DNA from 2 places in the Paenibacillus sp. SAF-068 genome. Region 1 is predicted to be linked to the other one. Evidence: a T-box and tRNA genes for the amino acid it is inferred to sense, from the RefSeq annotation. Region 1 holds a T-box; the other holds one or more tRNA genes.

What was found. The T-box of region 1 lies ahead of ACTHPG_RS22615 (valine--tRNA ligase). A T-box ahead of a tRNA ligase gene usually reads a tRNA of that ligase, here a tRNA-Val.
Region 2: it has a tRNA-Val gene. The T-box ahead of ACTHPG_RS22615 (valine--tRNA ligase) is inferred to sense a tRNA for this amino acid. The anticodon was not compared.

Annotation. Positions count from the first base shown of each region.
Region 1 covers NZ_JBQCJX010000004.1:306,125-310,435, forward strand. The annotation lists gene ACTHPG_RS22605 (RluA family pseudouridine synthase) at 1-558, shown strand, start outside; gene ACTHPG_RS22610 (LysM peptidoglycan-binding domain-containing protein) at 725-2,308, shown strand; T-box leader at 2,464-2,745, shown strand; gene ACTHPG_RS22615 (valine--tRNA ligase) at 2,807-4,311, shown strand, end outside.
Region 2 covers NZ_JBQCJX010000002.1:644,445-648,755, reverse strand. The annotation lists gene ACTHPG_RS16900 (M1 family metallopeptidase) at 1-1,638, opposite strand, end outside; tRNA gene ACTHPG_RS16895 (tRNA-Val) at 1,821-1,893, opposite strand; gene ACTHPG_RS16890 (hypothetical protein) at 2,040-2,297, shown strand; gene ACTHPG_RS16885 (GNAT family N-acetyltransferase) at 2,537-2,980, shown strand; gene ACTHPG_RS16880 (DUF3892 domain-containing protein) at 3,094-3,330, shown strand; gene ACTHPG_RS16875 (hypothetical protein) at 3,405-3,686, opposite strand; gene ACTHPG_RS16870 (hypothetical protein) at 3,670-3,891, opposite strand; gene ACTHPG_RS16865 (DUF3889 domain-containing protein) at 4,088-4,311, opposite strand, start outside.

The sequences.
Region 1 (4,311 bases):
GCGGTTGCTTCCTATTATGAAATGAATGGAATACAGGCAAGTGTGCGTCATGTTCATCGACTGGATGAGGATACAACCGGACCTGTCCTGTATGCCAAAAATGCGTTTGCCCTCACCAAACTTGATGAAGCGATGCGTCGCAAAGAGATTGGCCGCCATTATGTTGCCATTGCAGGTGGACAAATTCCCCTTGAACTCCACAAAATTGATGCTCCCATTGGCAAGGACAGACATCACAAACAGCGCAGACGTGTCTCGGAAGGTGGTCAAGAAGCTGTTACTCATGTGGAGATCGTCGAAGTATGGGAACGAGCAACCCTTGTGCGATTGAAGCTGGATACAGGACGAACACATCAAATTCGTGTACATCTGAGTTACGCGGGACATCCGCTCATCGGTGATGAGTTGTATGGAGGAAAAGCGGATGCCATTGGTCGGCAGGCGCTTCACGGAGAAGTGCTGAAGTTTAACCACCCGTTAACTGGAGTCATGATTGAAGTGAGTGACCCTTGGCCGTCCGATTTTACACAATTGGCAGAGCGTGAAAAGGGATATTAATAATGATATAAAGCGAACTTTAATAGCTACACGCAGCAAGGTTTTTCAAAAGGTGGCATGCTCATCTCATTCAAGGCATATAGATGGGGTAACGAAGGATTTGGACCATGGATCAGTCCCATGAGAAGGATCATGGTGAACATATGCCGAAAGGAGGACGCCACCTTTGTTGAATCAACCTTATGGTTTGCGGTTCGATATTTATGAGCGCGTTCATTTGTCTGAGGGAGTCCCTGCGATTGAGGAATTGGAGGAGATTGAACTATACCCGCGCATTCAAGTCATAGGGCAGGATGATCATGCCACGTTAAGAGGGCATCTTTTACTTACAGGTGCGTACAGAGGAGAAAATGAGGCTTCAGAGGAACTCAAACATTTCATTCCCGTGGAGATCACAGTGCCGCTGAACCGGGTCAGATCAATTGAGGATATTTCCATCGAAATCGAGAATTTCGACGTGGATCTCTTATCCAATCGCAGTCTGAACATTACTGGCGTGTTGTCGCTGCGAGGCATCGAGGGCTTTCCTGTTGAAGAGCCGCAAGTGTGGTCAGCAGATGAGTTTACAGTTGTCCACTCACCTGATGCCCAGCATACCAACCGTTCCGATGAAGCAGAACAGACAGATAGCGATCCTAACACATTTGCACAAGAGTACCTGCTCCAGCGAAGTGAGGAAGAGCAACTTGCGAATGCAGCAGAACTTGCATATGGTGCACCGGAATATGCTGATCTGTCCACAGAAGAAGAAACATTAAGGAACAGTGAAGAGTGGCAGCAGGGAAATTCAAATGCATCATCGGCTGAGTCACTTCAATCTGAGGAGCAAATTGCGGAGTACGCTAACGAAAACAGACAACCTGAAGCAAACGGAGATTCCGCTTCTCTGACAGCGAATGCAGATGAATTGGCATCTCAAGAGCAATACAGCGAACCTTCTCCGATCTCGTCGTTTATGGCTGAGACCGCTGATCGGTTAGCCTCTTATCCTGAGTCGGAACCGTTGTTGCCTCTGGAAGAAGAGTCTTCGGCGTGGTCCGAGCCTTCCGTGGATGCATTGCCTGCCAACCCGAGAAATTCAGAACAAGCAGTCCAGGAGTCTAGTGCTCAATCATCTAATGAGTTGGCAGCACCGGATGTACCGGACGCACCGGATGTATGGCACTTCGAATCAGCGAGATCTGTACCTCAGCAGGAGAATCAGGAAGCTGCTGATGTTCCGGTCGAATCACAGGCGGAGAACTGGCAAGGTGTATTTGCTTCGTCCGAACCAGGCAACGCTGAGGAAGACCGACCGTCTTTTGAAGTGACTGGGGCAGACGAGTTCGTGCAGAACGAAGCATTTGTTCCTGAACCTGTGGCTGAGACGGAAGACAAGCCGGAGCTGAAGGTTGCTTTTGGAAGCAAAAAGGAATCCGCACCACGGCAAGAGGAGGGCGTAGGTATCTCTTCCTTGTTATCCTCCGGCAGAGCGGCACGCGATGCTGAAGTGGAGCGAGGCGATGAGGTTCCTGCGGGTGTGGTGCAGGAAGAAACGTATCCTCCTGATGATGTAGAATGGAAGAATCTGTTCCTGGGAACGATTGTCGACCAGACCCCATTCCGCAAAGTGAAACTGTGCATCGTCCAGCGAGAAGATACACTGGATGCCATTGCAGATCGATACCAATTAAGCACGAGGGAACTTCAGTTGTATAACCGATTGTCTGAACAAGTTGTGGAAGAAGGCCAGATATTATACATTCCTTAATTCGTAGTTAAAGCCTTCGTTAAGACCCGTGACCCCCTTGGGGATTGCGGGTTTTTGCTTGATTCGCCCTAAACCTGCATTCCAGCGCTCTTTATCCGCTGTTGCCAGGTTGACTATCGTGCACGAGCAAGGTATGATGTGTGTAGGTTTTTTGAAGAACAACGTGGAACGGGAGTAGTAGACAGTATGACCTTTCAGAGAGTGGAATCGCAACGCTGTGAGATTCCGCAGGAACCAACTGATCGAAGTCGCCCGGGAGTTGCCTGTTTGAATACAGGGGATGAATGAGATCTATCGTCATTTATTTCTGAGGTAGGATGGGCCGGTAGCAGCCGTTATCTGCTTGAAGTGTCACGTCATGAACAGAGGGTGAAGTCTATCTTGCTGTAGGCGTGAAACAAAGGTGGTACCGCGAAAGCTAACCTTTCGTCCTTTGATGGATGAAAGGTTTTTTTTGTTTTTTTTGGCGAAGATGATGAAGTAACGGAGGAATGACACATGTCTGAGGAAAAAAAATCAGCTGCAACAGAAATGCCGACCACTTACGATCCTAAGGCGGCAGAGGACAAATGGTACTCCACCTGGATGGAGCGTGGATATTTCAAAGCCGGTCAACGTAAAGATGCCGAGCCGTATACGATTGTAATTCCACCCCCGAATGTAACGGGGATGCTGCACATCGGACATGCGCTCGATTTTACACTGCAGGATATTCTGATCCGTACCAAACGGATGCAGGGTTACGACGCACTGTGGCTCCCAGGTTCCGACCATGCGGGAATTGCTACCCAAACCAAAGTGGAGCAGAAACTGCGTGAAGAAGGTCTGACTCGTTATGATCTGGGACGCGAGAAGTTTCTGGAAAAGGTATGGGACTGGAAAGATCAATATGCTACGACCATTCGTCAACAATGGGGCAAAATGGGGTTGTCACTTGACTACTCACGTGAACGTTTTACGCTGGATGAAGGTCTGTCCCAAGCGGTTCGCAAAGTATTTGTTCAGCTGTATGAAAAAGGCCTTATTTATCGAGGCAAACGCATCATTAACTGGGACCCGGTGAACCGGACAGCTCTGTCCGACATTGAGGTTGAATATAAAGAGGTTCAGGGTCACCTGTACCATCTGCGTTACCCGCTCAAAGACGGAAGTGGCTACGTTACAGTGGCAACAACGCGTCCTGAAACGATGCTGGGGGATACAGCAGTTGCTGTTCATCCGAAGGATGAGCGCTATGCAGATATGATTGGCAAAGTCCTTGTACTGCCTATCATCGGACGCGAAATTCCAATTATCGCTGATGATTACGTGGATAAAGAGTTCGGAAGTGGTGCAGTTAAAATCACGCCTGCGCATGATCCGAATGACTTTGAAGTAGGTCTTCGTCATGATCTGCCTCAAATTACGGTCATGGATGAGAGCGGCACAATGAATGCAGAGGCCGGCAAGTATCAGGGACTGGATCGCAGTGACTGCCGCAAGCAGATTGTTGCTGACTTGAAAGAGCAGGGTGTGTTGATCAACATCGAGGATCACACGCATCAGGTTGGACACAGTGAACGTACCGGGGCTGTTGTTGAACCGTATCTGTCTACCCAGTGGTTTGTTGAGATGAAGCCACTTGCAGAGCGAGCGATCAAGAAACAACAGAGCGGTGAAGGGGTTAATTTTGTTCCAGACCGTTTTGAGAAAACGTATCTGAACTGGATTGAGAACGTTCGTGACTGGTGTATTTCCCGTCAACTGTGGTGGGGACACCGAATTCCTGCCTGGTATGATGAGGAAACGGGTGAAATTATCGTATCTGCTGAAGATCCGACATTGCTGCCAGAGAATGCTGGTCGCAAGTTGAGACAGGACGAAGACGTACTCGATACCTGGTTTAGCTCCGGCTTATGGCCGTTCTCGACACTAGGCTGGCCGGAAGATACGGAAGATCTGCAACGTTATTATCCGACAAGTGTTCTTGTGACAGGGTATGACATCATATATTTCTGGGTTGC
Region 2 (4,311 bases), on a different contig from region 1:
ATTAGTCATCATACTCATGACAGCCTGATATTGCACTTGTAAGATATCATGCACATATGCCGCAGTCTCTTCTTTGGATAATTGGTATTCCGGCTTTAAGACAAAATTAGGCTGATATAGGGCCATTTCCATCTCGGTACGTACTTCCTTACCAAGCACATCTTCAATGGTATGAAGCAGCCCCTCTATTGTTGCATTTTGATATACGTAGCGTTTGAAATATGTCTTCATCAACTCGTCAAATTTCTCTTCACCGACAGAACGGTACAGCTGATAGATCGCTTGCCGCCCCTTCTGATAATATACCAGACCGGCTAACTCCCCGGCTTCATCGTTTGTTGCCGCAATGGTCATGTCTACAGGCGCATTATCAAACTGTATGGATCTGAAACCATTTAGCTTATCGCCCTGTTTCTCTGCAAAGTACACCATGGAGAAATCGGCAAAGCCTTCATCCAGGAAGGATTCTGTCTCCGAGTTATTACCGATCAATGCATGGAACCACTGATGCGCTATTTCATGAACAAAGGTTGTATCTTCTTCTGGAACCGCACCATCGTGAATCTGTCCCATCTGAATGAGCCTCGCATACTCCACGGCAACGCCTTGTACATACGTCTCGACAATTCGGAACTCTGAATAGGGATACTTGCCATATTTCTCATTATAGAAATTAATCACTTTGAATGCCTGGTTAATGTACCGATCAACGATCTCTTTCTTGGATGGATCATCGTTGTAATAATAGTATTCTACCGTCAGACCGTTACGGGTAGCGCGCTCCACTTGAAGATTAGGACTGGCAAAGAAAACAAACTCTCTCGTATTCTCGGCTGCGGCGGAAACAATTTTACGTCCATGTTCTGTACTGTTTTGAGTGGTGATAGAGCCAGGCATGGCTACCTGAAACTCCTCAGGCACGTTTAATTGAACCTCAAAGTCCGATGAGGTGTAATAATCGCTCTCGAATGTTCGACTATACGGTGCCTTATTCCACTGATGCTTGACCTCATCGTATACAGACATAACCGGGAACCAGTGTGCACCATTGATTATATCCTTGTAATAGGAAACTCGCTGTGAGCCATAAGGTATCTTCAGATGGAATTTCAATTGAAGTGTTACCGATTCGCCTGGTTGAACGGACTCTTTCAACTGCACGGTCAACGCTTGGTTATCCTTGTGGAAATCCAGCGATTGGCTATCTGCTGTTACAGCCTGAATATCAATGCCACCCAGAAAGTCTTCCGCTGTCTTCTCCGGATGCTCTTCACTAATCTGTTCATTGTCCTGTTGGAACATGCTCGCCTGTGTAGACTTGGAGAGATTCGCATCAGCATATGTATGCAGGACCAGCTGCTGGAGAGTATCCTTGCTTGTGTTGCGATACGTTACCTTCTCGCTCCCCTGAATCGTCATGTCTTTCTCATTCAGCCGAGCCTCGATCTGGTATTGAATCGGGGACTGCTCCAGGGAGTCTTTCTGTGTGTTATGTATCTTCGTAGATACAGGTGATGACACAGCTTCCGCGGCGGCAACGCCCATGTTCGCAAGTGGGCTGGTTGCCAGTATTAAAGCCAGTGTACCCGCGATCCCTACTCTAGCTAACTTTGATGTAAATGGACTTGAATAATTCATAAGTTCTCTCCTTCTCCTGTTCTATGCTAACCTCAGAACCAAGTATAAAAGAGAAACCTTACGTTGAATTTATGTTTTATTTAAGTTTTGTTTAAATAAAGATGAAGAGAAATGAGGCTTGCTCCAATCGCACTTTTAATGTAAATAAAAAAGAAGCCTTACATCGTAAGACTTCTCGTGTATGATCTGTAGTGGGCTCGAACCACTGACCCCTACCCTGTCAAGATAGTGCTCTCCCAGCTGAGCTAACAGATCATGATATATAATTTATTTCCCATTCAAGTAACAGTATCATATCAAGTAACCGTGTTCATTGTCAATGATTTATTTGGTTATAATTCACCCGAATTGGTGCACAATAAAGGAAAGATTACCATTTCAGAAAACGAGGTGAATTCCCTATGAGAAACTTAACAAAGCGGTTAACATCCATTAAACATACATTTACGAAATGCTTCTTTCTCTACGCTGGGCTGCTGATTCTCATTACCACCGTTACTGGTTGCGGCCTGGAGCGGGACGATCATACGGTTCAATTCCAACAGTTAAAACAACCCAATGAGAATGTTGAATCTCTGCCAGTCTGGCTGGACGTATACTCCAAATCTGTCATTCAAGATGTATACTCTCCGCGAGGAAGCAGTGAAGTCTTGCCGTGATGGTTAACCTGTGAATTACTCATCTTCATCCCACTTGCGTGAGTATGCTTTCTTGGTCACGTAATACAACAGAGCAATCATTCCCGCCGACATTAACAATGTAATGACCATGATGCCTGCCATCCCCATCACTCTCCGCCTCCTCTCCCAGTATGTTCCAGACTTCACTATACAGGAAAAACATTTTTTTGTATAATTCAGTCTGATATGTCGCGCAAGAGCAGAAAGAAGGAATGGAATTGGCAGCTGAGATTAGTTATGTATCGACAGAAGAACAACTGGAGCAAGCCCTGGAAATTCGCCATCACGTCTTTGTGATCGAGCAACAGGTACCTGCCGAGATTGAGATTGATCAATTTGATGTCATCAGTCCGGATGTGCATCATGTATTGTTAAGTACGGATGGACGAGCTGTAGCCACAGGACGTCTGATCTACTACAGCAAGGATACGGCCAAAATGCAGCGGATCGCGGTGCTTGAGTCTCATCGTTCATATGGTTATGGACGTGTGCTTCTGCTCGCGATGGAGGAGCGGGCACGTGAACTCGGCTTATCCTATTCTATACTGGATGCTCAATGTCAGGCACAGAAATTCTATGAAAAACTGGGCTATGAAGTGATTTCGGAAGAACCTTTTTATGATGCAGATATTCTGCATGTTCGTATGAGAAAGAGCTTGTAAAACCTCAGCGTTGGCAGGTCTTTATCCGCACATGGTGCATACTTTCGATGAATTCGGATAGGCTAATCAGGTAAGCAGATTCCTATCTCGTCATATAAGGAGAGTGTGACATCATGGATCAAACAACACGCGAGAGTTTCACAGCCGTACAGAAAAATGGCGACGGTGACCTGACAGCCTTTCAGACTTCAGCAGGACGTGTACTGGACTATCAGCAGGCACTTGCAGAAGTAAAGGCTGGCGCTATTGCAGGTGTGAATGTATTTAAAGGCAAGGATGGCGAAATGTACATTCGCGGCGATGCCGACGGTGACCCGACCAACAATCTGGATCAACTTCCCCATTTCTAAAATAGATGCATACGCGTACGTGTGCCACAGTAAGCGCCGATCCGGTTATCCGGGTTGGCGTTTTCTTATGGGGACTAATAGTCCGTAAAATATTTTGCCGAATCCCCGGAGGGCTGGCTTTTTCGCATCGGCTGCTGTACCTGTTCCCATGCCTTCAAAATCTGTATACCTTCAAGCGTAGACCGATTCTCCCACGCGATGTGCCCGGTGCGTTCAAGCTCCAGCAATGACTCATGAATGTGAGGACTGCTTCGTCCCGTCTTGTTCTCCAGTTCATCCATACGCGGCATTCTGCGCCGTTGTCCTGCATAGTTCACCATAATACGCAAAATCTTGCGTTCAAAGTCGTTCAGCATACTTTACCTCCTCATTCAGGTCCTTAACAGGACGCCATGCCAGAATACCTTGCTCCAGGAAGGTTCTGGGTGAGCCTTCTTTTCCCGCTGATGCTCTAATCATCCCGCCACGTACACTGTTAATTCGAATCTGTCGCTGCGTAATCTGTCCTGCACGATCCATGTAGACAAGCTCCACCATCTGGCCAATATATTTACCTAGCATAATCATCCCTCCGATAAGAACGTTTGTTTGTATTTCATATTATATGCGAACATAAGTTCTTTATTCAATAGTAAAAAAAGGATTTTGAAAAAATAAAAAAACCAGACTTTCATCTTGATGATCAAGGGAGTCTGGTTCCTCTAATAATGCTGCTGATATGAAAACATCACCTGTTATACCCCGGTTCAGTAAAGGATCAGTGTCGATCCGATTCCGAAAATTGTACTTTCATTAATTGCTGTGTAGATGGATTAAAATCAACATTCACATAAACTGCGAACTGCTTGCCGTCTTTGGCACGAACCCATAACTTGAACTGTTCCCGTGATTGATCTGCTGTTAGAGAGGTACGACCGATGTGCTTATAGTCCAAAATATCCACATTATACTTGGTCTGTGTTTCTTTCACCGCTATAATTC